DNA from 3 places in the Micromonospora sp. LOL_013 genome. Region 2 is predicted to be linked to each of the others. Evidence: riboswitches for the same ligand, from Rfam matches in the RefSeq annotation. Region 2 holds a riboswitch; each other region holds the start of a gene.
The links. A riboswitch is a leader RNA that binds a small molecule or an ion and turns the genes downstream of it on or off. The one in region 2 is predicted to bind cyclic di-AMP.
Positions count from the first base shown of each region.

Region 1: it holds a riboswitch for cyclic di-AMP, as region 2 does, so the genes downstream of both, ACFHWS_RS01955 (coiled-coil domain-containing protein) here and ACFHWS_RS06880 (coiled-coil domain-containing protein) in region 2, are expected to answer to the same signal.
Region 3: it holds a riboswitch for cyclic di-AMP, as region 2 does, so the genes downstream of both, ACFHWS_RS20070 (NlpC/P60 family protein) here and ACFHWS_RS06880 (coiled-coil domain-containing protein) in region 2, are expected to answer to the same signal.

Region 1 is NZ_JBHMIQ010000002.1:22,754-30,477, reverse strand. It holds gene ACFHWS_RS01970 (carbonic anhydrase) at 1-49, opposite strand, end outside; gene ACFHWS_RS01965 (HelD family protein) at 559-2,703, shown strand; gene ACFHWS_RS01960 (cation diffusion facilitator family transporter) at 2,749-3,657, shown strand; cyclic di-AMP (ydaO/yuaA leader) riboswitch at 3,826-3,956, shown strand; gene ACFHWS_RS01955 (coiled-coil domain-containing protein) at 3,961-5,145, shown strand; gene ACFHWS_RS01950 (glycosyl hydrolase) at 5,556-7,724, shown strand, end outside.
Region 2 is NZ_JBHMIQ010000007.1:72,146-79,869, forward strand. It holds gene ACFHWS_RS06860 (sensor histidine kinase) at 1-779, opposite strand, end outside; gene ACFHWS_RS06865 (winged helix-turn-helix domain-containing protein) at 808-1,476, opposite strand; gene ACFHWS_RS06870 (cellulose binding domain-containing protein) at 1,525-1,734, opposite strand; gene ACFHWS_RS06875 (potassium channel family protein) at 2,239-2,916, opposite strand; cyclic di-AMP (ydaO/yuaA leader) riboswitch at 3,171-3,306, shown strand; gene ACFHWS_RS06880 (coiled-coil domain-containing protein) at 3,309-4,325, shown strand; gene ACFHWS_RS06885 (glycoside hydrolase family 65 protein) at 4,383-6,752, opposite strand; gene ACFHWS_RS06890 (HAD family hydrolase) at 6,749-7,498, opposite strand; gene ACFHWS_RS06895 (ABC transporter ATP-binding protein) at 7,595-7,724, opposite strand, start outside.
Region 3 is NZ_JBHMIQ010000030.1:51,595-59,318, forward strand. It holds gene ACFHWS_RS20025 (PP2C family protein-serine/threonine phosphatase) at 1-547, opposite strand, end outside; partial or broken gene ACFHWS_RS20030 (septal ring lytic transglycosylase RlpA family protein) at 755-1,012, opposite strand; gene ACFHWS_RS20035 (phosphoribosyltransferase family protein) at 1,218-1,808, shown strand; gene ACFHWS_RS20040 (hypothetical protein) at 1,827-2,270, opposite strand; gene ACFHWS_RS20045 (glycosyltransferase family 2 protein) at 2,345-3,124, shown strand; gene ACFHWS_RS20050 (ribbon-helix-helix protein, CopG family) at 3,708-4,088, shown strand; tRNA gene ACFHWS_RS20055 (tRNA-Gly) at 4,165-4,238, opposite strand; gene ACFHWS_RS20060 (pyridoxamine 5'-phosphate oxidase family protein) at 4,385-4,900, opposite strand; gene dcd (dCTP deaminase) at 5,028-5,606, shown strand; gene ACFHWS_RS20070 (NlpC/P60 family protein) at 5,767-6,705, opposite strand; cyclic di-AMP (ydaO/yuaA leader) riboswitch at 6,804-6,947, opposite strand; gene ACFHWS_RS20075 (NlpC/P60 family protein) at 7,205-7,724, opposite strand, start outside.

The DNA of each region.
Region 1 (7,724 bases), on a different contig from region 2:
ACGGACGCGGTGCCCGGGAGTCCGGCATCGGGAACGACGGTGACGACATGGTTGCAGCGTGGCGTGCTACTGGCCGGTCGGGAAGGCAGTTGCGAGTCTTCTCACCGTGCTGGTTCCAGATCCGACCTACCGGGGTGCGTCCAAGTCGGGACCGCCAGCGACATCGGCGGCGGTGACGAACGGTGGGCAGGCCTCAGAAGTTCAGCGTCCGGCTACCGGACGGAGCGGTGCTGCGCGGGCGGTCGAGCGGCCCGGGCGCTGCGGAACTGGCGCCCGGTCGCCCGGCTGGTCCGGCTCTACGAGGTGCCCGGAGCCGGCGTGCTGGCCAGGTGCGGCACCTGGCGACCCCATCCGGGCTCGGCAGGGCGGAGCGCGGTCGCCGGGTGCCCCGGGAGCCGGCACCGGGCTGGCGCGCGGACGGTAACGTCGTTAGGCTGCCGGGTCCGATCACGTGACGGGGTCACCACGCTCCGCCGTCGCTGCCCGGCGCCGTGACCGTCCGCCGACGGACCGGCCGCCCTGCCCCGGCCGGCCCGCCCTCGCCCAGGAGCCGCAGCGTTGACCGACGCCACCACGTTGGACCAAGAAATCGCCGCCGAGCAGCGGCACGTCGACCGGGTCTACGCCCGGTTGGCGCAGCTACGCCAGGACGCGGTACGCGCCGAGCGGGACGGCTACCGCCTCGCCCGGGTGGGCAACGTCGGCGCCCTGGTGGAGCGCGACGCGATGGTCTTCCACGCGGCCCGGCGGCGGCATCTGCTCGACGCCGAGCACGAAGGGCTGGTGTTCGGCCGGCTCGATCTACGCGACGGCGCGGTGTTGCACGTGGGTCGGCTCGGCGTGCGCGGCGAGCGGGCCGAGCCGCTGCTGATCGACTGGCGTGCCCCGGCCGCCGCCGCGTTCTACCAGGCGACGCCGGCCCGACCGCGGGGCGTGGTGCGGCGGCGCACCATCCAGTCCCGGGGCGAGCGGGTCACCGGCGTCTCCGACGATCTGCTCGATCCGGCGGCCGCGCCGGCCGGGATGCGGGTGGTCGGCGACGGCGCGCTGCTGGCCACCCTGGCCCAGGCCAAGGGACGTGGGATGCGCGACATCGTGGCCACCATCCAGCAGGAGCAGGACCAGGCGATCCGGTCGCCCGCCACCGGGGTGACGATCGTCTCGGGCGGCCCTGGCACCGGCAAGACCGCGGTCGCGCTGCACCGGGCGGCGTACCTGCTCTATTCGGACCGGAGCCGGTTCGCTGGCGGCGGCATCCTGGTCGTCGGCCCGACCGGTGTCTTCGTCGAGTACATCGCCGCGGTGCTGCCGGCCCTGGGCGAGGAGAGCGCCACCCTGAGGTCGTTGGGGTCGCTGCCACCGGGAGTGTCGGCGACCCGGACGGATCCAGCGGCGGTCGCCGTGCTGAAGGGGTCACTACGGATGCGGCGGGTACTGGAACGGGCGGTACGTGACGCGGTACCGGACGGGCCGACCGAGCTACGCCTGCTCTACCGGGGGCAGTTGCTGCGGCTGCGCGGCCCGGAGCTGGACGGCATCCGAGCCCGCGCGCTGCCCCGGGGCGCACGGCGCAACGAGGTCCGGCGGGCCGGTATCGACGGGTTGTTCGAGGCGTTGTGGGCGCAGGCCCGGCAGTTGGTGGCCCCGGCCCGGCTGCCCGGCCAGGCCGAGTTCGAGGACGAGTTGTCGGACCGGGACGATTTTCGGGACTTCCTGCGGGCCTGGTGGCCCCGGCTGCTGCCGCGACACGTGCTGGGCTGGCTGGCTCGGCCGGACCGGCTGCGTCGGTACGCGCGGGGAGTGCTCGACCCGGCCGAGATCACGGTGCTGGCCGATTCGTTCGGTGACCTGGCGGACAACGGGCTGACGATCGCGGACGTGGCGCTGCTGGACGAGTTGGACGAACTGCTCGGCCGGCCACCCCAGCCCCGCCGCCGGCACCGGGATCCGTTCCAGATGGCCGGCGGGGTGCGTGAGGTGACGACCTTCGCCGACCGGGACCGGGCGGCCCGTGCCGCCGCCCGGGAGCGGCCGGCCGACTACCGGGAGTACGCCCACGTGGTGGTCGACGAGGCACAGGACGTGTCGCCGATGCAGTGGCGGATGATCGGGCGCCGGGGCCGGCTCGCCTCCTGGACAGTGGTCGGAGATCCGGCGCAGACCGCGTGGACCGGAGATCCGGCCGAGCTCGCCCAGGCCCGGGACCGGGCGTTGGGGCGGCGGCCGCAGCGGGAGTTCCAGCTGACCACGAACTACCGCAACCCGGCGGAGATCTTCGAACTGGCCGCCGAGGTGATCCGCGAGGTCGCTCCGGACGCCCCGTTGCCGACGGCGGTCCGATCGACCGGGGTGGCGCCGCGCCGGGACCGGGTAGCTGCGGCGGTGCTGCCGGCTGCCGTCCGTACCGCGACCGCCGAGATGCTGGCCGCCGTGGAGGGGACGGTCGGCGTCATCGCCGCGGTGGCCCGGCGGGACGAGGTCGCCGGCTGGCTCGGCGAGCTGACGACCTCCCGGCTACAGGTGGTGTCGAGCCTGCAGGCGAAGGGCATGGAGTACGACGCGGTGGTGCTGGTGGCCGGCGAGGAGATCCGTGCCGAGTCCGAGGCCGGGGTGCGCACGCTCTACGTCGCGCTCTCCCGGGCGACGCAGCGGCTGGTCACCATCGGCCTCGACCCGGAGTCGACTGCACATATTGCTATGTGAGCATTAGTCTACTGACGAGACGCCGGGCAACGGAGGGTGGCAGGCGTGGGAGTCGGACACGATCACAGCGCCGGGAGCACCGGCCAGCGACACTACGGGCGTCTCTGGGCCGCCTTCGCCCTGCTGGCGGGCTTCATGGTCGTCGAGGCGGTCACCGCGCTGGCCACCGGCTCCCTGGCGCTGCTGTCCGACGCCGGGCACATGTTCACCGACGTGCTCGGCATCGGCATGGCGCTCGCGGCGATAGCCGCGACTCGGCGACCGACCGGGGAGCCGCAGCGAACCTTCGGCCTCTACCGCCTCGAGGTGCTGGCCGCGCTGGCGAACGCCGTACTGCTCGCCGGGGTCGCGCTCTACGTCCTGGTGGAGGCGGCCCGCCGGTTCGCCGATCCAGAGCCGGTGACGGTCGGCCCGATGCTGATGGTGGCGGTCGCCGGACTGCTCGCCAACATCGTCGCCTTCGCCCTGCTGCGCCAGGGGGCCGGGGAGAGCCTCAACGTACGGGGCGCCTACCTGGAGGTACTCGGCGACCTGCTCGGCTCGGTGGGGGTGCTGGTGGCCGCCACGGTGATCGCCACCACCGGCTGGTGGTACGCCGACCCGCTGGTCGCCGTCGGTGTCGGGGTGTTCATCCTGCCGCGCACCTGGCGGCTGGCCCGGGCCGCGCTGCGCATCCTGGTGCAGGCGGCGCCGGAGCATGTGGAGGTCGCCCGGGTCCACCGCCGGCTGGCCATCGTGCCGGGCGTCTGCGACGTGCACGACCTCCACGTCTGGACGCTCACCCCGGGCATGGAGGTGGCCTCGGCACACCTGGCCGTGACCCCGTCGGCCGATATCGGCACGGTGCTGCGGGACGCCCGGACGGCCCTGCACGACGAGTTCGGTATCGAGCACGCGACGCTGCAGATCGAGCCGCTGGCCCCCGCCGACTCCTGCGGACCGGCCGACTGGTGATTAGCAGATGCTTAAGTTTCGTGACCTTACCGCGACGGTCACAGCCACGATATACGTATATTTCTGATTTTTCCAGACATAACATGGCTATCGATACCGGGACGACGACCCGGGGAGCCGGTAGTCTCGGCCCCGGTCTCCGCTCGGGCGGCGCCCCTCCGGCGCCCGCGGAGGCCGTCGCCTAATCGCCGTACGGCGAGCCGGGGAACCACGTACCTGGGGTGCATCCGCGTCACGCGGTAGGGATCTTCCGTCCCGAACCCGTCAGCTAACCCGGTCGGCGGCTGACGGAAGGAATGCACAGTGTCGCGCACAGTCCACAGAAAAACCCGATTCACGTTATTGGCGGCGTTGACCGCCGCCCTGATGGCCGTCACCGGCACCCCGACCGGCTCGCCGGCCGGAGCCGCCCTGCCCGCCAACCGGCCCGACCGGGTCGACAACGAGGGAGGCACCGACAGCCTGCGCAAGGAGCTCGATGCGGCCTCGAAGGGCTGGATCGACGCCAAGGCGGCGCTCAACCATTCGAAGGACCGGCAGAAGAAGCTGTCCGAGCAGCTCGACACGGTCGGTGCTGAACTGGAGCAACGGAACAGGAACGTCGGGCACATCGTCGACCGCGCGTACCGCAACGGCCGGCTCGGCCCGGTCTCCGCGCTACTCAACAGCACCTCGCCGGAAGGGTTCATCGACCGGGCGGCGGCGCTGAGCGCGGTGACCGCCAACGAGGAGAAGCAGCTCCGCGAGCTGTACCGTACCCGTGACCAGGTGACCAGGTCCAAGGCCGCGATCGAGCATGAGATCCGGGAGCAGCAGAAGCAGGTCACCATCATGGACCAGCGCCGGAACCAGGCGGAGCGGGCACTGGCCGTCGCGGTCGCCGCCGAGAAGCAGGCGGAGGAACAGGCGAGGCAGCAGGCGGCGGAGGAGGCCGAACGGGCGGCCGCCGCCAGCGGTTCCTCCGGCTCCGGGTCGTCGGGATCCGGGTCGTCGGGATCCGGTTCCTCCGGCTCCGGGTCGTCGGGATCCGGGTCGTCGGGATCCGGGTCGTCCAACGCGTCGGCGACCCCGGCTCCGCGCAACGCGAACGGTTCCTGGCCGGCCGAGTCGTGCAACGTCGACGACCCCACCACCTCCGGCTGCATCACGCCCCGTACGCTGCACGCCCTGAACCAGGCGAAGGCTGCCGGCTTCACCCGCTACGTGTCCTGCTTCCGCAACGGCAGCTCCGGCGAGCACCCCAAGGGCCGGGCGTGTGACTTCGCCGCCCAGCCCAACGGCTTCGGTGGAGTGGCGACCGGCGGTGACAAGAGCTACGGCGACAACCTCGCGAACTACTACATCAACAACGCCGACCGGCTCGGTGTGCTCTACGTGATCTGGTACAAGCGGATCTGGCTGCCCAGCAGCGGCTGGAAGACGTACAGCGGTGCGGGTGGCGACCCGTCCAGCGACCACACCAACCACGTGCACCTGTCGGTGTACTGACGTCGCGCGCATGGGGGCGGACGGCCACGTCGGCGGCCGACCGCCCCCATTTTCTATTCGCGACGGAATCAGCATACGGAGTTATTTGCGCAGCATCGGCAGACCGATCGGCATAACGACCGACGGCCACCGGCAACTATGCGAGAGCGCTCTACCACCACGCAGTCACACCCGGCTCACGCTGGGCACATTGCAGCTCGCGCGACTGAGAGAGCGCTCTCACAGTTAGATATATAGCAGCAGCGGTACGGCTGTCAACAGACCGCGACGACCCCGTGCCGGATGCACGAAACTTCATGTCGGGATATTGACAGAAGCCCGCATGTCTGGTGACCTCCTGGCAATAACTCATTAATGGTCGTGAAATTTTTCGCGATCGTGGACCGCGCCCTACCCAACCCGGAGGCACCATGAACCTGTCGATCCGTGGCGCGCGAACAGGTCGTACGCCGCGCCGGATCCTGGCAGCCACCACCGTGACGGCGCTGGCCGCCACCGGACTGATCTTCGGCGTACTGCGCACCGCCGACGCCGCCATCGTCGGCGCCGGCAGCTACACCACCACCCGTCCGGCGGGCGCGGCCGCCCCGACCGCCTGCGGCAGCATCTCCGCCAACCCCCGGCAGTACGTCACGGGCAGCGCCCCGGCTGGCGCGGTGCCGACCAACGACTGGTGGTCGTCGCTGTTGTTCAAGCGGTACAACTGTGCCTACTCCGACCCGCTGCACGCCCACCCGATGTCGTTCCAGCCGACCGCTGGCGGGCTCGGCGTCTCCTACACCACCGAGGCGGCGATCTCCGGCACGTCGACCGGCGTCGGCGAATACCACTACCCGTACACCCGGGAGTTCACCCTCGGCGTCGCCGGACTCAACGCCCCGGACGTCAAGGTCGACGGCTGGACCGACTGGACGGTCAGCCCGTACTGGTCCGACGGCACCCGTACCCTGCGCGCGACCGTCGGCCACGGCCTGCCGTTCGTATACGCCCAGGTCACCGGCGGCAACGCCGAGCTATCGTTCCCCGGCACCCCGACGGTCTGGCACCACAGCGGCACCCGGGTCGGCTTCTCCATGCGCGGCCACGACTACGTCGCCTACGCCCCCAGCGGAGCGACCTGGTCCGTCAACGGGACCACCATCAGCTCCACCCTCGCCGGCCGCAGCTACTTCTCCGTCGCGCTGCTGCCGACCGGCGCCGGCACCAGCGCCGCCCGGCGCACCGCGCTGATGGACAGCTACGGTCGGTACGCCCACGCTCACGTCACCGGCACCCGGGTCAGCTGGAGTTACGACCAGGCCGGCAGCACTGTCGACGCCACCTACAGCTTCACCACCACGGCCCGGGAGGGCTCCGCCACCGGCACGGTCGTCTCCCTCTACCCCCACCAGTGGAAGCACCTCGACGGCGGCAGCCCGATCGCCGAGACCTACGTGTCGGCCCGCGGCCCGATGCGCAACCTGGTCGGTGCGACGTCGTTCCGGACCGCGATGCGCTTCCACGGCGTACTGCCGGAGGTGCCGGCGGTGGCCACCAGCGTCGGGGCCGACCTCGCCACGCTCACCGCACACCTGGACCAGGCCGCGTCCGGCGACCCGCTCGCCGGCTTCGACAACGACACCTACTGGACCGGCAAGGCGCTCGGCCGGGCCGCCCGGCTGGCGGAGATCGCCGATCAGCTCGGCCGCACCGCCCAACGCGACCATCTGCTCACCGCCATCCGAAACCGGCTGACCGACTGGTTCACCGTCAGTCCAGGCAAGACGCAACGGGTGTTCTTTTACGACCAGGCGTGGGGCACCCTGGTCGGCTACCCCGCCTCGTACGGCTCCGACACCGACCTCAACGACCACCACTTCCACTACGGCTACTACATCGCCGCCGCCGCGACGCTGGCCAAGTTCGACCCCACCTGGGCGTCGACCAGCCAGTACGGCGGCATGGTCGACCTGCTGATCCGCGACGCCAACAGCTGGGACCGCAACGACCCGATGTTCCCGTTCCTGCGCGACTTCGACATCTACGCCGGCCACGACTGGGCCGCCGGGCACGGAGCGTTTTTCGCCGGCAACAACCAGGAGTCGTCCTCGGAGGGGATGAACTTCGCCAACGCCCTGATCCAGTGGGGACTGGCGACCGGCAACACCGCGATCCGCGACGCCGGGCTGTACATCTACACCACCCAGTCGGCGGCCATCCAGGAATACTGGTTCGACTCCTCGGACACCAACTTCCCGGCCTCCTTCGGCCACCGGTCGGTCGGGATGGTCTGGGGCGACGGCGGAGCGTACGCCACCTGGTTCAGCGCCGAGCCGGAGATGATCCAGGGCATCAACATGTTGCCGGTCACCGGCGGCTCGCTCTATCTCGGCTACCGGCCGGACTACATCGCCACCAACAGAAACGCGCTGGTCACCAACAACGGCGGCCCGCCGACGGTCTGGCAGGACATCCTCTGGTCGTTCCAGGCGCTGGGCGACGCCAACGGCGCCCTGACCGACCTGCGGGCGAACCCCAACTACCCGGTCGAAGAGGGCGAGAGCCGGGCGCACACCTTCCACTGGGTACGCAACCTGGCA
Region 2 (7,724 bases):
ACCTGGCGCAGCGCCGCCGGGCGGCGCTGCGGCTCGGCCAGCGCGGTCTCGGAGACGGCACGGATCACGGTCAACGGGGTGCGTAGCTCGTGCGCGGCGTCGGCGACGAACCGTTCCTGCTGGTTGAGCGCGTCGGCGATGGGCTCGGTGCCGCGGCGGGCGAGCAGGTAACCGCCGGCGCAGGCCAGCGCGGTGAAGCTGACGCCGCCAGCGACCAGGGCCAGGGCCAGCCGCCGGTTGGCGGTCTCGGCCGGCCCGGTGTCACCGAGCACGACGACGGCGCCGGCAACCGCCCCGGTGACGGCGTGCTCGAACGGTACGGCGAGCAGTGGGGTGGAGGTTTCGGCGGTGTCGCCGACCCCGCCGGCGAGCTCGGTGCCGGAGGTCCAGACCGTCCGGGCCGGCGCCAGCAGGTTGTCCGGCGGTACGACCGGCAGCCGGGCCGGATACGCGAAGACCAGGCTGAGGTCGGCCCGGCCGGCCTCGTAGACGTAGACGGCGGTGGTGCCGTTGGCGACCGCGTTGTCGAACAGTTTGTCGAGCTGCAGCGCCCCGGACTCGTAGTAGAGCAGGGCGGCGGCGGTGCTGGCGGTACGCCGCAGCTCGGCGGCGACCACCTCGTCGCGCTGCCGCCCGTCGACCAGCAACGCGACGGCACCCATCCCGGCCAGGCCGACCACGTTGATCGCCATCACCAGCAGCGTGATCCGGATCCGCAGGTTACGCAGCCGGTCGGCGGTCTGCAGCGGCTTGCCACCCCGCCGAACGCGGCGGTTCACGACGGCACCCCGCCAATTCGGCCGGCGGTCACGACGGCGCCCCGCCAACCCGGTAGCCGACCCCGCGTACGGTGTGAATCAACTGCGGCTCGCCGAGCTTGCGGCGCAGCTGGGCGACCACCGCGTCCACCACGTTCGAGCTGGGGTCGGCGAGCTCGTCCCAACAGTGTTCGAACAGGTCGCTGCGGCTGGCCACCGCCGGGCGCCGGACCAGCAGCATTTCAAGTACGGCGAACTCCTTGCGGGTGAGCGTCAGCAGGACGCCGGCGCGGCGCACCTCCCGGCGGGCGGCGTCGACCTCCAGATCCGCCACCCGCAGCAGCGGTGGGGTGGTGGCGCCACGGCGTCGGCAGAGCGCCCGGACCCGCAGCACCAGTTCGGCGGTGACGAAGGGCTTCACCACGTAGTCGTCGACGCCGGCCTGAAACCCGGCGATCCGGTCCCCGGCGCTGTCCAGCGCGGTGAGCACCAGGGCCGGTGTGGTGAGCCCGGCCCGCCGTCGGTGGCCGAGCTGGTGCAGTGAGTCGCCTTCCGGAAGGATCCGGTCGAGCACCAGGCAGTCGTAGTCGTTGATGCTCATGCTCAGGTCGGCCTGGCTCCAGTCGGCCGCCTGGTCGACGGCGAATCCGCCGGAGCGCAGCGCGGTGACGACGGCACTGCGTACCTCGGGGTCGTCCTCGACCACCAGCACCCGCATGCGGGCGAGGCTAGCAAGCCGCCGTCACCAGCGCGTCTTCGACGAGGGTCAGCCCGAGGACGCGCACCGGTCGCCGTTGAGCAGGAAGTCCGTCGGCGGCGGGTTGCTCGCCGAGTGCCTGACCACGAAACCGAGCTGTACGCTGCCGCCGGCCGGGATCCGGCTGTTCCACGGCGTGTTGGTGACGGTGATGTCCGGCGGGACCAGGTCGACCGGTAAGGGCCCGGCCCGACCGTCGCCGCAGATCGGGCGCGGCAACCCAGCCACTGCCCAGGCCCCAATACACAACGAAGCCTGCCGATGCATCGACAGGCCGGGCAGCGCTGTCGGACAGATCGGCGTCGCGGTCCTGACTTGTTGGCGATTCCCCGCCGTAACAATCGAGGACTAGCGTGGGGACGGGGAGGGCAACCCCCGTCCCCACCATCAGTTGCTGAACACGCACGAGCGGTCTGGCGTCCGGGTCGTGCGTGACGCGCGGGAGCCGGGCCACGCGAGTGGCTCTGGTTCCACCTCCTCTCGACAGGTGGTGCGCGGGCTGGCGGCGGAGTCCGGGCTTGGCCCGCCGCCAGCCTCGGGAGCTGTGCGGTTGACACGGTGATGTCGCCATCGCCGCGCCACGCGTCGACTACTTCAACGGGGGCACATCCATCGATGGAAGCGCTCCCATGCAGGGACTGTAGCCTGAGTCACGAGTTTGCGAAAGTCCGGCGGCTGATCAGCTCACGAAATGAAGGTGTGATGAGGCGTTCACGCCCATGTTCACCGGCCGAACTGCTGAACCGCCGTGGTTGCCCCGGCGACGATCAGCAGCGCATCCGGCGGGATCAACGTCTCAGGTCCCGCGTACCTCAGCTGCCGGTCCCGCTCCTTGATCCCGACCACCGTGATGCCGTACCGCTGACGTAGCCGGCACTCGGCCAACGTCCGGCCGGCGGCGTCCGGCGGGGCGCAGACCTTGGCGATGGCGAACCCGTCGTCGAACTCGATGAAGTCGAGCATCCGACTGGCCAGCAGGCGGGCTACCCGGTCACCCATCGCCGCCTCCGGAAGGATCACATGGTGCGCGCCGACCGAGGCGAGGATCCGGCCGTGCTTGGCGGTGACCGCCTTCGCCCAGACCTCCGGGACATCCAGCTCGGTCAGCGCCACCACGGTGAGGATGCTGGCCTCGACGTCCGAGCCGATGCCGACCACCGCGCGGGAGTAGTCGGCGACGCCACACTGGCGCAACGCCTGGTCATCGGTTGAATCCGCCTCGACCACCCTCGGCAGCCGCTCGGACCAGCGATGCACCCGTTTGGGATGCTCGTCGATGCCCAGCACGTCGTGGCCGAGGCGGAGCAGAGACTGGGCGACCTGGCCACCGAACCGGCCGAGGCCGATCACCACCACGCTGTCGGCGTCCGGCGGCCCGACCGGGGAATCGTCATCTCTCACCGAAGATCCGTCCGACGCTACGACTTTCCCGCTTTTCCTCATACGCACTGTAGTCAGCCGCTAACCTCGGCGCAGCGATACCGACCCCTGACGACTTGTCGTACGCCGTCGAACGCAGAAAGTGGACATCACCGAAAGTCGTTGGCTGGTAACGGATTTTTCCAGCTCAGTCAGGATTGTCGAGGTGTTGATGCCGGTGACCAATCCGGTAAGCTTGCCGGCGGTCTTCGCCAGGCGGCGCCCACCGGTGCCGGCGGTGACCGCCGCCCAATCGCCCTCCGGGGTGAGCCGGGGAACCACGTCTCCACCGGGGTGAATCCGCGCCAGCGGTAGGGATCGTTCCGTCCCGAACCCGTCAGCTAACTCGGTCGGCGGCCAAGGAAAGGAACAGGATGACCGCACCCCTCCGCCGGCGGATTCCGACGGCCGCGGCCCTCGCCGCCGTCGCCGCCCTGCTCGCTGGGTTCGTCGTAGTGTCGCCAGCCGCCGCTCAGGATCCGGATGACGAAGGCGCCCCGCCACTGCTCAGCGAAGTGCTCGAATCGACCGGCCGGGGCTTCGTCGAAGCCAAGGCGGCGGTCGACGAGTCCCGCAAACGCCAGTTGAAGCTCAACCTCGAGTTGGAAAAGGTCGAGGAACGGATTTCCGCGCTGACCCCACAGATCGGCCAGGTCGCCTCCAACTCGTACCGTCTCGGCCGGATCACCCCGGTGATGGTCCTGCTCAACAGCGCGGACCCGGACGAGTTGCTGGAACGCGCCGAAGGCCTGGACATGATCGCCATGCACGACAACAAGCGGATTCGGGAGCTCAACGAGGCACGCGAACAGGCAGCTCGGGCAGTCGCCGCGATCGACGCCGAAGTGGCCCGCGAGGAACAGCAACTCGAGGCAATGGCCCGGCAGAAGGAAGAGGCCGAAAAGGCCCTGCAACTGGTCGGCGCGGTCGCCACCAACGGGTTCGTCTCGGCCACCTCGCCGGTCGCCGCCCAGGCGCCGCGTAACTCGGACGGTTCCTGGCCGTCCCAGTCGTGCAGTCTGGACGACCCCACCACGAGCGGCTGCATCACTCCGCGCACCATGCACGCGCTGAACGAAGCGAAAAAGGCCGGCTTCACCCGCTTCGTCTCCTGCTTCCGCCCCGGTGGGCCGTTCGAGCACCCCAAGGGGCGGGCCTGCGACTTCTCCGCCCAGCAGCAGGGGTTCGGCGGCGACGCCTTCGGCGACGACCGGCTGTACGGCAACAACCTGACCGCCTTCCTGGTCCGCAACGCCGACAAGCTCGGCATCCTCTACGTCATCTGGTACCGCCAGTTCTGGTCACCGACCACCGGTTGGAGTTCGTACAGCGGCGCCAACGGCGATCCCAACAGCGACCACACCAACCACGTACATCTGTCCCTGCTGTGACCTGACCTCCTCTCCTCGTGCGGTGCCGGGTCGGCCCGGCACCGCACGAGGAGGTGGTCAGTCGGTACGCGCCGACCGGCGTACCGGTGACCGGCCGGTCGGCTGCTGCGGCGGCGGACCGACCGGATTGGCCGGCGGGATCGCCCGGGTGACCGGCTTGTCCGCAGCCACCGTGATCGGCTCGCCGTGATGGGTAAGGTCAACGGTGGCGTTCGGGTCGACGTCACGCAGCGAATAGGTCACCTCGTCATGCTGGACCGCCACCCGCAGCCGCAGGCCCCGCCACATCATGGCGAACTCCAGCCGGTTGATCCGCTGCGGCAGCCGGGGAGCGAAGGTCAGCTCCCCGCCGTGGTCACGCATCCCCCCGAAGCCGGCGACCAGCGCGAGCCACGCCCCGGCCAGGGCGGCCACGTGGATGCCGTCGCGGGTGTTGCGGTTGATGTCGTGCAGGTCCATCAACGCGGCCTCACCCATGTAGTCGTGGGCGAGCTCCAGATGGCCGGTCTCCGCGGCTATCACCGACTGAGTGCACGCCGACAACGACGAGTCCCGCACCGTACGCCGCTCGTAGTAGGCGAAGTTGCGGGCCTTCTCCTGCTCGGTGAACGCGTCGCCCCGCCAGTGCATCGCCAGCGCCAGGTCGGCCTGCTTGACTACCTGCTTGCGGTACAGATCGAAGTACGGGTAGTGCAGCAGCAGCGGATAGTGGTCCTGCGGGGTGCCGGCGAAGTCCCACTCCTGGTGCCGGGTGAACCCGGCCGACTGCGGGTGCACGCCCAGCTCGTCGTCGTACGGGACGTGCATCGACAGCGCCGCGTCCCGCCAGGCCGCGGTCTCCTCGTCGTCGACGCCGAGCACCCAGGCCCGGTCGGCGTAGCGCAGCGCGCAGTCGGCGGCGGTCAGCAGGTTCCGCTGCGCCATCAGGTTGGTGTAGATGTTGTCGTCGACCACGGCGGTGTACTCGTCCGGCCCGGTCACCCCGTCGATGTGGAACCGGCCGTGCCGGTCGTGGTGGCCCAGCGAACGCCACAACCGGGCGGTCTCCACCAGCAGTTCGAGGCCGATCTCCCGCTCGAACTCGACGTCCCCGGTAGCGTGCACGTACCGTCGGACCGCGTCGGCGATGTCCGCCGCCACGTGGAACGCGGCCGTGCCGGCCGGCCAGTACGCCGAGCACTCCTGGCCACGGATGGTCCGCCACGGGAACGCCGCCCCGTTGAGCCCGAGCATTCGGGCCCGCTCCCGCGCCTGGTCCAGGGTCGAGTGCCGCCAGCGCAGCACCGAGGCGACCGCCCCTGGCTGGGTATAGGTCAGTACCGGCAGCACGAACATCTCGGTGTCCCAGAAGGCGTGCCCGTCGTATCCCGGTCCGGTCAGGCCCTTCGCCGCGATCGGCCGCTGCTCGGCTCGGGCACCGGCCTGCAGCACGTGGAACAGCCCGAACCGGACCGCCTGCTGGATCTCCGGGTCGCCGTCCACCCGCACGTCCGAGTGGCCCCAGAAGTCGTCGAGGTACTTGCGCTGCTCGGCGCAGAGCCCTTCCCAGCCGGAGATCCGGGCGCCGGCCAACGCCGCGCCGACCTGGTCGCGCAGCGCCGGCAACGAGCGCTGACTGGACCAACCGTACGTCAGCAGCTTCACCATCCGCAGCCGCTGCCCCGGCTCCAGCAGACAGGAGACGGTGGTCCGGACCCAGTCGTCGAAACCCTCGGTGCTGACCGACACCTCGCCGGGGCCGTCGATATCGTGCCCCATCGCCGCCGCCATCCGCAGCCCGCTGGCCTTGGTCCGGTGAATGAGCAGCCCGCCGTCGGGCTGCACCAGCCGCTCCTCGGCCTGCAGCGGCGTCTCCAGCACCGCCGCGACGCGCGGGTCCTTGCTCTGTGCCGGCAGCTCCTCATTGGCGACCAGCTCGGACTGCACGATGATGCGCAACGGTTCGTCGACCGCCTCCACCTCGAAGCAGATCGCCGCGACCGCCCGTTGGGTGAACGACACCAGCCGGGTGCTGCGGACCCGGGCGGTACGCCCGGCCGGCGAGCGCCACTCCAGCCGGCGGTCCAGCAGACCGGCCCGCAGGTCGAGCACCCGCTCGTGGGAGAGCAGGTCGCCGTAGCGCACGTCGAACGGCTCGTCGTCGATCAGCAGCCGGATCGGTTTGCCGTTGGTGACGTTGACCAGCGTCTGGCCGGACTCGGGGAAGCCGTAGCCGGCTTCGGCGTACGGCAGCGGCCGCAACTCGTAGAACGAGTTCAGGTAGGTGCCGGGCAGGCCGTGCGGTTCGCCCTCGTCCAGGTTGCCGCGGAATCCGACGTGCCCGTTCGCGAGGGCGAAGACCGACTCCGACTGGGCCAGGATGTCGAAGTCGAGCCGAATCTCCCGCACGTGCCACGGCTCCACGGGGTAGGCCCGCTCGCGGATCACCGTTCGGCTCCGACCAGCAACTCCCCCAGATCGCTCACTACGATGTCGGCACCGTTGGCGAGCAGTTCGTCACCGATGCCGACTCGGTCGACACCGATGACACAGCCGAACTCCCCCGCACGCGCCGCCGTCACGCCGGCCAGCGCGTCCTCGAACACCGCAGCGTTGCCCGGCTCGACGCCGAGCTGCGCGGCAGCGGCCAGGAACGTGTCCGGTTCCGGCTTGCCCCGCAGGCCCTTTTCGCGCGCGATCACCCCGTCTACCCGCACCTCGACCAACTCCTCAATCCCCGCCGCGATCAGCATGTCCCGGCAGTTGGCGCTGGCCGAGACGACGGCCCGGTGCAGCCCGACCCAGCGGGCAGCATGAAGGTAGGCCAGCGAACCGTCGTAGACCTGCACCCCGTCCTCGGCGATGCGTCGCAGCAGCACCTCGTTCTTCCGGGTGCCGATGCCGTACACGGTGTCGGCCTCCGGGGGGTCGTCCGCCGACCCCTCGGGAAGCTCAACGCCTCGCGAGGCGAGGAAGGAACGCACCCCGTCGGACCGTGGCCGACCGTCGACGTACCGGCTGTAGTCGGCGCCCGGATCGAATGGCTGGAACGGATGGCCGGTCTCGTCGGCTCGGGCGCGGAGGAAGTTGTTGAAAGTTTCTTCCCACGCCGCGTTGTGTACTTTCGCGGTCTGAGTCAACACCCCATCGAGGTCGAACAGGCAGGCGGTCACATGAGCGGGTAGACCGAGCACGCAGCCAATCTAACCTGATCTCCGGTCGGCCGGCTCGGTTTCCACCAGCGCGCCAGCCCATGGTGACCGGTTAGTCACTCATCGCCATCTGCCCACTCATCGCCAGCCGACGTCGATCCGGTCACCCCGTTCGTCGAAGAAGTGCAGGGCGTCCATCCGGACCGAGACGGCCAGTGGATGGCCGGTGGTGACCGCCGGGTACGGAGCCAGTCGCACGGCCAGCTCG
Region 3 (7,724 bases), on a different contig from region 2:
CCAGGCCTTTGCCCCGCACATCTCCGATGATCATGCGTACGCCGTACGGCGTGTCGAGCGCCTCATACAGGTCACCGCCGATGTCAGCGGCGGCGGTGGCGGAGATGTAGCGTCCCGCCACGGCGAGCGTGCCGACCTGTGGTCCGAGCGGACGCAACACCGCCTGCTGGGCTACCGACGCCAGCCGCGAAAGCTCGGCGATCTGCTGTGCCTGCCGTTCCCGGATGACCGCCACCGCCGCCGCCAGCCCGGTGGCCAGCGCGATACCGACCACGTTCACCGCGGTCGCCAGCGAGAGCATCTGACCGGTCAGTGCGAAGATGCCACCGACCAGGGTCGCCAGCACCCCGGTGGAGAGCACTACCCGCCACGTCGCGAAGGCCGCCGCGAGGAACGGGGCAGCGGCGACCAGACCGACGTAGTTGACACCGGACCCGTCCGCGATCTCCACCACGGAGACGAGCGCGAGCAGCACCAGGGCCGCGCCGAGGCCGACGCGGGAACCAGCGCTGAGTGGGCGGCGGCCGCCCATCGGGATGATGTGCATGGGTACGCGAAACAGCATGACTCATCGGTGGCGGTGGCCCAACGAAGTTGGCCTGTCGTCTGATCCGGATATAGCCACCCGGAGTATTGGACAACCACGGCACCCTGGCTATCCCCCGGGCGGGCGGTGAGCGGTTGCTCAACCTGTGGGCAAACCTGAATATGGCACATCACGCCGTTGACCAGCAGCTCGACACTGAGTGGCAACTCAGGATCGCGGTAAGTCGCCGAGAATCTCGTAGCGGACCTGGAGGTGGCCCAGGTCAAGAGCCGCAATCTTCGCGAAAGCGGCACGGGCCAGGTCGAGGCACCGCCCGTCGACGAACGGTCCACGACCGTTGATCCGAACCACCACGCTGGCACCGGTCTGCGGGTTGGTCACCGCACCTGAGTGTCGAACGGCAGGGTACGGTGCGCGGCGGTCCCCGACGGGTCGAACGACTCGCCGTTCGCGGTGGGCCTGGGCCTCGTTCTGGGTCGGGGACGGCCCGCCGGTCGGGGACGGTTTCGGCGTCGAGGCGGCTCGGTCGGCCCCACGTGCCGCCCGGGTCGACGCGGTCGAGCGGTCTGGCACAGGGGAGCCGGCCGCCGCACGGTAGCCGTAGCAGGCCGTGCCGTGTCAAGTGTGCCCGGCAGATTCACCGGCCGAGGAGCCCCGGCATACTCGGCCGGTGACCGACGCCGCAGCCGGCGACGCGCCGGACCCGATCGACCTTCGGCAGCTGCTGATCGACACCTTCGTCTGGCACGACCCCGGCCCGGCCAGCAGCCATCTGGTGAGCGACCTGTCCGGGTGGTGGCGACACCCCCGGATCCTCGCCGGGATCGGCCCGGCCCTAGCCGAGCTGGCCAGCGCCGGCCTGGCCGACGCGGACCGGCCGAGCACGGTGATGACCCCGCAGGTCACCGGGCTGCTTGTCGGCCCGCTGGTGGCGACAGCGCTCGGCGTCGGCGTCGTACCCGCGTACAAGGAGGATCCGCAGCGGACAATCGCAGACGCGACCACCTGGACCACGACGGCGCCCGACTACCGGGGCCGCACGCTGCGGCTCGGTGTCCGTGACCGGCACCTCGGCCCAGGCGACCGGGTCCTGCTGGTCGACGACTGGGTCACCAGCGGCGCGCAGCTGCGGGCCATGGCGCAGCTCGCCGCGGCTCGCGGGGCGGTCGTCGTCGGCAGCGCGGTGATCGTCGCCGACTGCCCGCCCGCCGTCGTCGACGAACTCCGGATCCGCAGCCTGATCCACAGCAAGGACCTGTGAACCGCCGGGTCGGATCGGCTACGGCGTCGCCTCGTGTCCCGGTCGGCCGACGGTACGCCGGGCCTGCTTCATCTCTGCCTCGTGGATGTGCCGGCGGCCGCCCACCAGCGCCTCCCGGGCCGCCCGCTCGACCGCCTGGAAGGTAGCGTAGTAACCGTCGTCGAACTCCTCGACGATCTGAAACGTCCAGCGGCCCGGCAGGACGTTGCGACCGATCAGCTCCGTCTCGACCCGGTCAGCCATGTGCCGGTGACCGGCCCCGCGCAGCAGCTGGACGACCCGGTCCAGGGTCGCGTCCGCGCCGCCGATCAGTTGGTGCATCGAGTAGAGGTGGCCACGGGCCCGGTGCACCGTCTCCAGTGCCTTGCTCAACTCGCCGAGCGCCGCGACCGTGGCGTCGTCCACCCCTCGAGGTCGGGCGTGTTCGGCATCCACAGCCGGCAGATCCTTCGGTTCCGACATGGAACATTCGTACCAGAGACCGGGGCGCCACAACACTGGGTCAACGATCAACGACCCATAGTAGAGTTGGAGCGATGCGCCCGCCCCCGCAGACCATCTCGGTGGTCACTCCTGTCCATCCCGCGAGCATCCCGTACCTCGCCGACGCGTACGCCTCGCTGCGGGCGCAGCGGATGCCGCCTGGCTGGCAGTGGCGCTGGCTGGTGCAGGAGGACGGGCAGACCGGTGCGGTCGCCGCCGCGCTGCCTCAGGACCGACGGATCAGCGTCGGCCACAACCGCCCTGGTGGCCCCGGCGTCACCCGCACCATGGCGCTGTCCCGCGTCGACGGGCCGCTGGTCAAGGTGCTCGACGCCGACGACCGGCTGACCTCCGACGCGCTGGCCCATGACATCGCGATCCTCACCGCCGACCCGACGGTCGGCTGGACGACGGCGGCGGCGCTCGATCTGCTGAGCGACCACAGCACGATACGGATGGCCACCGATCCACCGGGCGGCCGGTTGCCCGCCGGTACGGTCCACCGGTGCTGGCAGGAGGACGCCTACCGGCTGCCGGTGCACCCGGCGACGCTGTGCATCCGTACGGACCTGCTGCTGGCCCTGGGCGGCTGGCTGGCGCTGCCCGCCTCGGAGGACACCGGGCTACTCCTCGCCGCGAGCACGGTCAGCGACGGTCACTTCATCGACGAGCCGGGGTTGCTCTACCGGAAGTGGCCCGGGCAGGTGACCAACCAGCAGGCTCACTGGTCCCCGACGGAACGGGCCGACCGGATCCAGGTGATCGAAAGCCGGGTCGCCGCGCTGGCGCTGCTGGGTATCGGCCCGACGTCGTCCACACCGCAAGGTCGGTGATGACGCGCGGCGGCGTTGCACGCAGTGTGCCCCCTCGGGCCGGTGGTCACCTGTTCAGCTTGATGCCGCAGGTGCATCAGGATGCACCTGCGGCATCACGTCCGCCGAGGCGGCGTGGTTCCGAGGCGGCCTCCCGTAACCTGGGCTGGCCTTGATCATCCTGGCCTACTGACACGCCAATGGCACGACCGGACAGCGCGCAGGGAACTCTCACCGCAACCACAGATCGAGTTGCCTGGCCGAGCCCTTGCCTGCGGCCGAGTACACGTGTCATCCTAGCCAGGACAGGTTTCGTCGGACAAAATGCGATGCGTGGCCAGGTACAGGTACTCGTGGGCGCAGTCCGCCGGCAAGCACAACATAGCGCAACAACGATCACGGTACGTCATCGAACACTGCGGTCAGCCGTCCGCCCTTCCACCAGAACCCCGGACCGGCCAGAACGGCTGCTGTTCCTCGGCGACGACAGGGACGGCGTCGCTCTCGAAGTCGTCGCCATCGAGTTGTTGGACGGGACGCTACGCGTGATCCACTCCATGGACATGCGACCTAAGTACAACCGGCTCTACAAGGAGGCGAAGCCATGGCGGGTGTAACGCGAACGACGAAGGACCGAACGACCTCCACGACCTCTAACAAGGCAAAGGCACCGCGCCGAGCAACCACCACCGGAGCCCGGGCGACTCGGGCAGCCAGCCGACAGACCAAGAACGGTACAGCGCTCACGTCGCAGCTGGAGAGCGAGCTGGTCGCAGAGGCAGAGGCTGGATACGACCCCGACAGTCTCGCCCCCCGCCGGGTCGGCAGACCGCCGCTCTCCAGCAGCGGCGGCGCCTCGCACAAGATCAGCATCCGAGTTGATGACCAAACCTACGAAATGATCAAAAAGGTGGCAGAGCTGACGAACCGCAGCCCCAGCGAGTTGATCCGCGAAGTACTGCAGGCCGCGTACCCACGGAAGTAGGAACCTCGCGACGATCCCGCGTACGTACAGCGCAAGCCCTGGTTGGGATGATGGCCCCGACCAGGGCTTCGTGTGTTGGAGCGGGTGACGGGAATCGAACCCGCACTGTCAGCTTGGGAAGCTGATGTTCTGCCATTGAACTACACCCGCGAGCGGACCCACTCTACCCGGTCAGCCCGGTCACTGCGCAACAGGCCCGGCCGCCAACCGAGCACAGCATGGGGTACGGCTCGACACCCGTCGACCGGGCTTCAACGGGTAGGGCGTCGACGCGTCGGCCGGTGCCACGCGGCGGGTCAGCAGGCGACCGGGGTCGGCACCGGATGGGAGACGCTGCCGCTGGTCGGGTCGAGCCAGACCTGGACGGCTGGTTGCCGTGGCGCCGCCGCCGCGTAGTGGCCGGTGCTGCCACCGCGTTGCGCCACCATCGCCACGTCGACGGAGAACTCGAACAGTCGCCAGTCGACGTGCGGCACGGCCCCGAGATCGCTGGCGAGCCGACCCACCTTGGCCCGATCGGTGACCGGATGCGCCCGACCTGCCAGGTACGCCTCGTCGTCACTCTCCTCCGGCGGGAACGAGTGCAGCGCGTACCGGCCATCCCGCTCCAGGTCACGCCGCTTCGGCGAGTCGATGATGAAGCAGAACAGCCCGTTGTCGGTGATCACCGGGGAGACCGGGTGCACCCGGGGACCACCGTCGGCTCGGACGGTGGCGAGGTAGCCGAGGCCGGGACCGTACTGCTGCATGAGGAGTCGGATCGCCGTGGCCAGGCGGGGCTCGTCGGCTGCGAACTCGGACCAGGTTGCCATGCGATGATTCTATCGAACATGTGTACGAAGAGATAGGGGGATCGCCCGTCAAGGCCAATCCGGGTACGTACCGGCCGGACAGCCGGCCGCGCGGTCGCACCGGCCGGACGGTCGCTATCGTGTGACGATGCTTCTCTCCGACCGGGACATCGTCGCGGAGACCAAGACCGGCGGACTCTCCCTCGAGCCGTTCGAACCTTCGCTCGTCCAGCCGTCGAGCATCGATGTCCGGCTCGACCGGTATTTCCGGGTCTTCAACAACCACCTGTACACCCACATCGACCCGGCGACTCGGCAGGACGATCTGACGTCCCAGGTCGAGGTGCCCAGCGGCGACCCGTTCGTACTGCACCCCGGTGAGTTCGTCCTCGCCTCCACGCTCGAGGTCGTCTCGCTCGGCGACGGCCTGGCCGCCCGGCTGGAGGGCAAGTCGAGCCTGGGTCGGCTGGGCCTGCTGACCCACTCCACCGCCGGCTTCATCGACCCCGGCTTCTCCGGCCACGTGACGTTGGAGTTGTCCAACGTGGCCAACCTGCCGATCAAGCTCTGGCCCGGGATGAGAATCGGCCAGCTGTGCATCTTCCGGCTCTCGTCGACGTCCGAGCATCCGTACGGGTCGGCGGTCTACGGATCCCGGTACCAGGGACAGCGTGGACCCACTCCGAGCCGGTCCTGGCAGCGGTGGCGCACCTGGCCGACCAGCTGAACCGGCTGGGCTGTCGCAGCGCCGGCGCGCCCGCGGTGGGGAGGCGAAAGGCGCCCTCCCAAGCCGGGGGGAGACATGGGAGGGCGCCTTTCCGGTGGCCGGTGCTGCCGCTTGACGGGGGGATCAGCGGCACGCGCCAGGCCATGGGGAGGAGTGAGGTCTAGCCGGGCCTGCCGTAACTGTGCACACTCGAACCGATCTTGCGCATCTGCACAGGTTCGCCCGCCTGGGGGGCGTGCACGATCCAGCCGTTACCCACGTACATGCCGACGTGGGAGAGCCCGCTGTAGTAGAAGATGAGGTCGCCGGGGCGCAACTCGTCCCGGCTGACGTTGGCGGTCACCTGGCGCTGCCGGGCGGCGTTGTGCGGCAGCGCGACGCCGGCCTGCGCCCAAGCGGCCAGGGTGAGACCCGAACAGTCGTAGCTGCCCGGTCCCGCTGAACCCCAGACGTACGGCTTGCCGATCTGCGCACAGGCGAAGGTGACCGCCTTGCCGGCCGCACCGCCGGGGTAAGTCGCCGGGCAGGGCGCGGGACGCAGCGAGCCGAGGGTGTTGGTCGAGCCGTACGCCTCCAGGCGCAGGTCCTGCAACCGGTCAACCTCGGCGTCGATCTCCTTGGCCTTCGCCGCCAGCTGAGCCTCGGTGCTGGTCAGCTCGACGATCAAATCGTCGAGCGGGGCCTTCTTCGCGGCGTACTCGTTCCTGAGGTCGACGACGGCCTGCACGTCGCGGGCCTGCCGCCGGGCGAACTGGTCCAGCAGCTCGAGCTGGTCGGCGAGGTGGGTCGGCTTGCCATTGGTCAGGATCGCGTTGAAGACCGACGGACTACCACCCTTGTACGACCGGGCGGCGAACTCGCTGACCCGGTCCATCGCCAGGTCGATCTGGATCTGCAGTGGCTTGATCTTCTTCTGTAGTTCGTCCGCCTTCTTCTTCTTGGCGGCAAGGTCCTGCCGTACGGCATTGTGCCGTTCGATCGTTGGTTCGAGCTCGGCCCAGACCTCGTCGATCTGCGACTCGATCTCGGCGACGGTGGGCTGCGCCTGCGCCGGCGCTGCTACCAGCAGCAGACCGACGCCGGTGGTGGCGGCGACCAACGCGGAGAGTACTCGGCTAGGGTCGTGCGGCGATTTTCGCCGATGGTCGCGGCTGGACCACCGGAGGTATCGCCGAGGGGCGCTCGTAGCCACCGGACTCCTTCTCCCCAGACCGCCTACCGGGTTAGCTGCCGGGTTCGGGCGGAAAGGAGACGCCCTACCGCAGGTGGCCTGCGGATTCACCCCGGAAGTGCCGTGGGTCCCCGGCTCGCCGTCAGACGGCGATTAGGCGGTGTCAGGCCGAGGTCAACCCGGTTGGTTGACGTCCTCCCGACTCGACGATCCCCAAGAGTAGAGAGCGGCGTTCTCGCTACGCAAGCGAGAACATGGACTATCTCATTGAGTACACAGACGATTGCGTATCGTACATAGGCTGCCATCGCTCAAGCGTTCGAATTTTCCCGGGCGGACCGGCCCGTTCATACCGGTCCGCCCGTACGTTCGGCCAGCCAACGCGCGCCACTCAGATTGCCTCAGCAGGCTGGCTGACCTGCCACGATCAGCCGACCCGCTTGAATCCGGCGAGCGGCATGTTGTCGATGTTCTCCATCTGCACGGGTTGACCCGCGCGGGGAGCGTGCACCATCAGGCCATTACCGATGTAGATCCCCACGTGATGCAGATCACTGAAGAAGAATACGAGATCCCCGGGTTTGGCGTTGGCACGGCTGACCGAACTGCCCTGATTCCACTGAGTTCCGGTGTAATGCGTGAGGCTGACACCGGCACTTGCCCAGGCGTACTGGGTCAGGCCGGAACAGTCGAAGGCGTTCGGCCCGGTGGCACCCCAGACGTACGGCTTACCGAGCTGTGCGCAGGCGGTGCGGACCGCGGTTCCGGCGGCTCCGCCGACCGACACCGCCGGGCACGGGCCGGAGGCACCGGATCCGCCGGTGTAGCCGGTGGACTGGTACGCGGCGTTGCGCGCCCGTTCCAGGCGTTTGATCTCGGCGTTGATGGTTTTGCGCTGCTCGGCGAGCGTCTTGTCCTGTGCCTGCTGCTTCGTGATCAACTCGTCC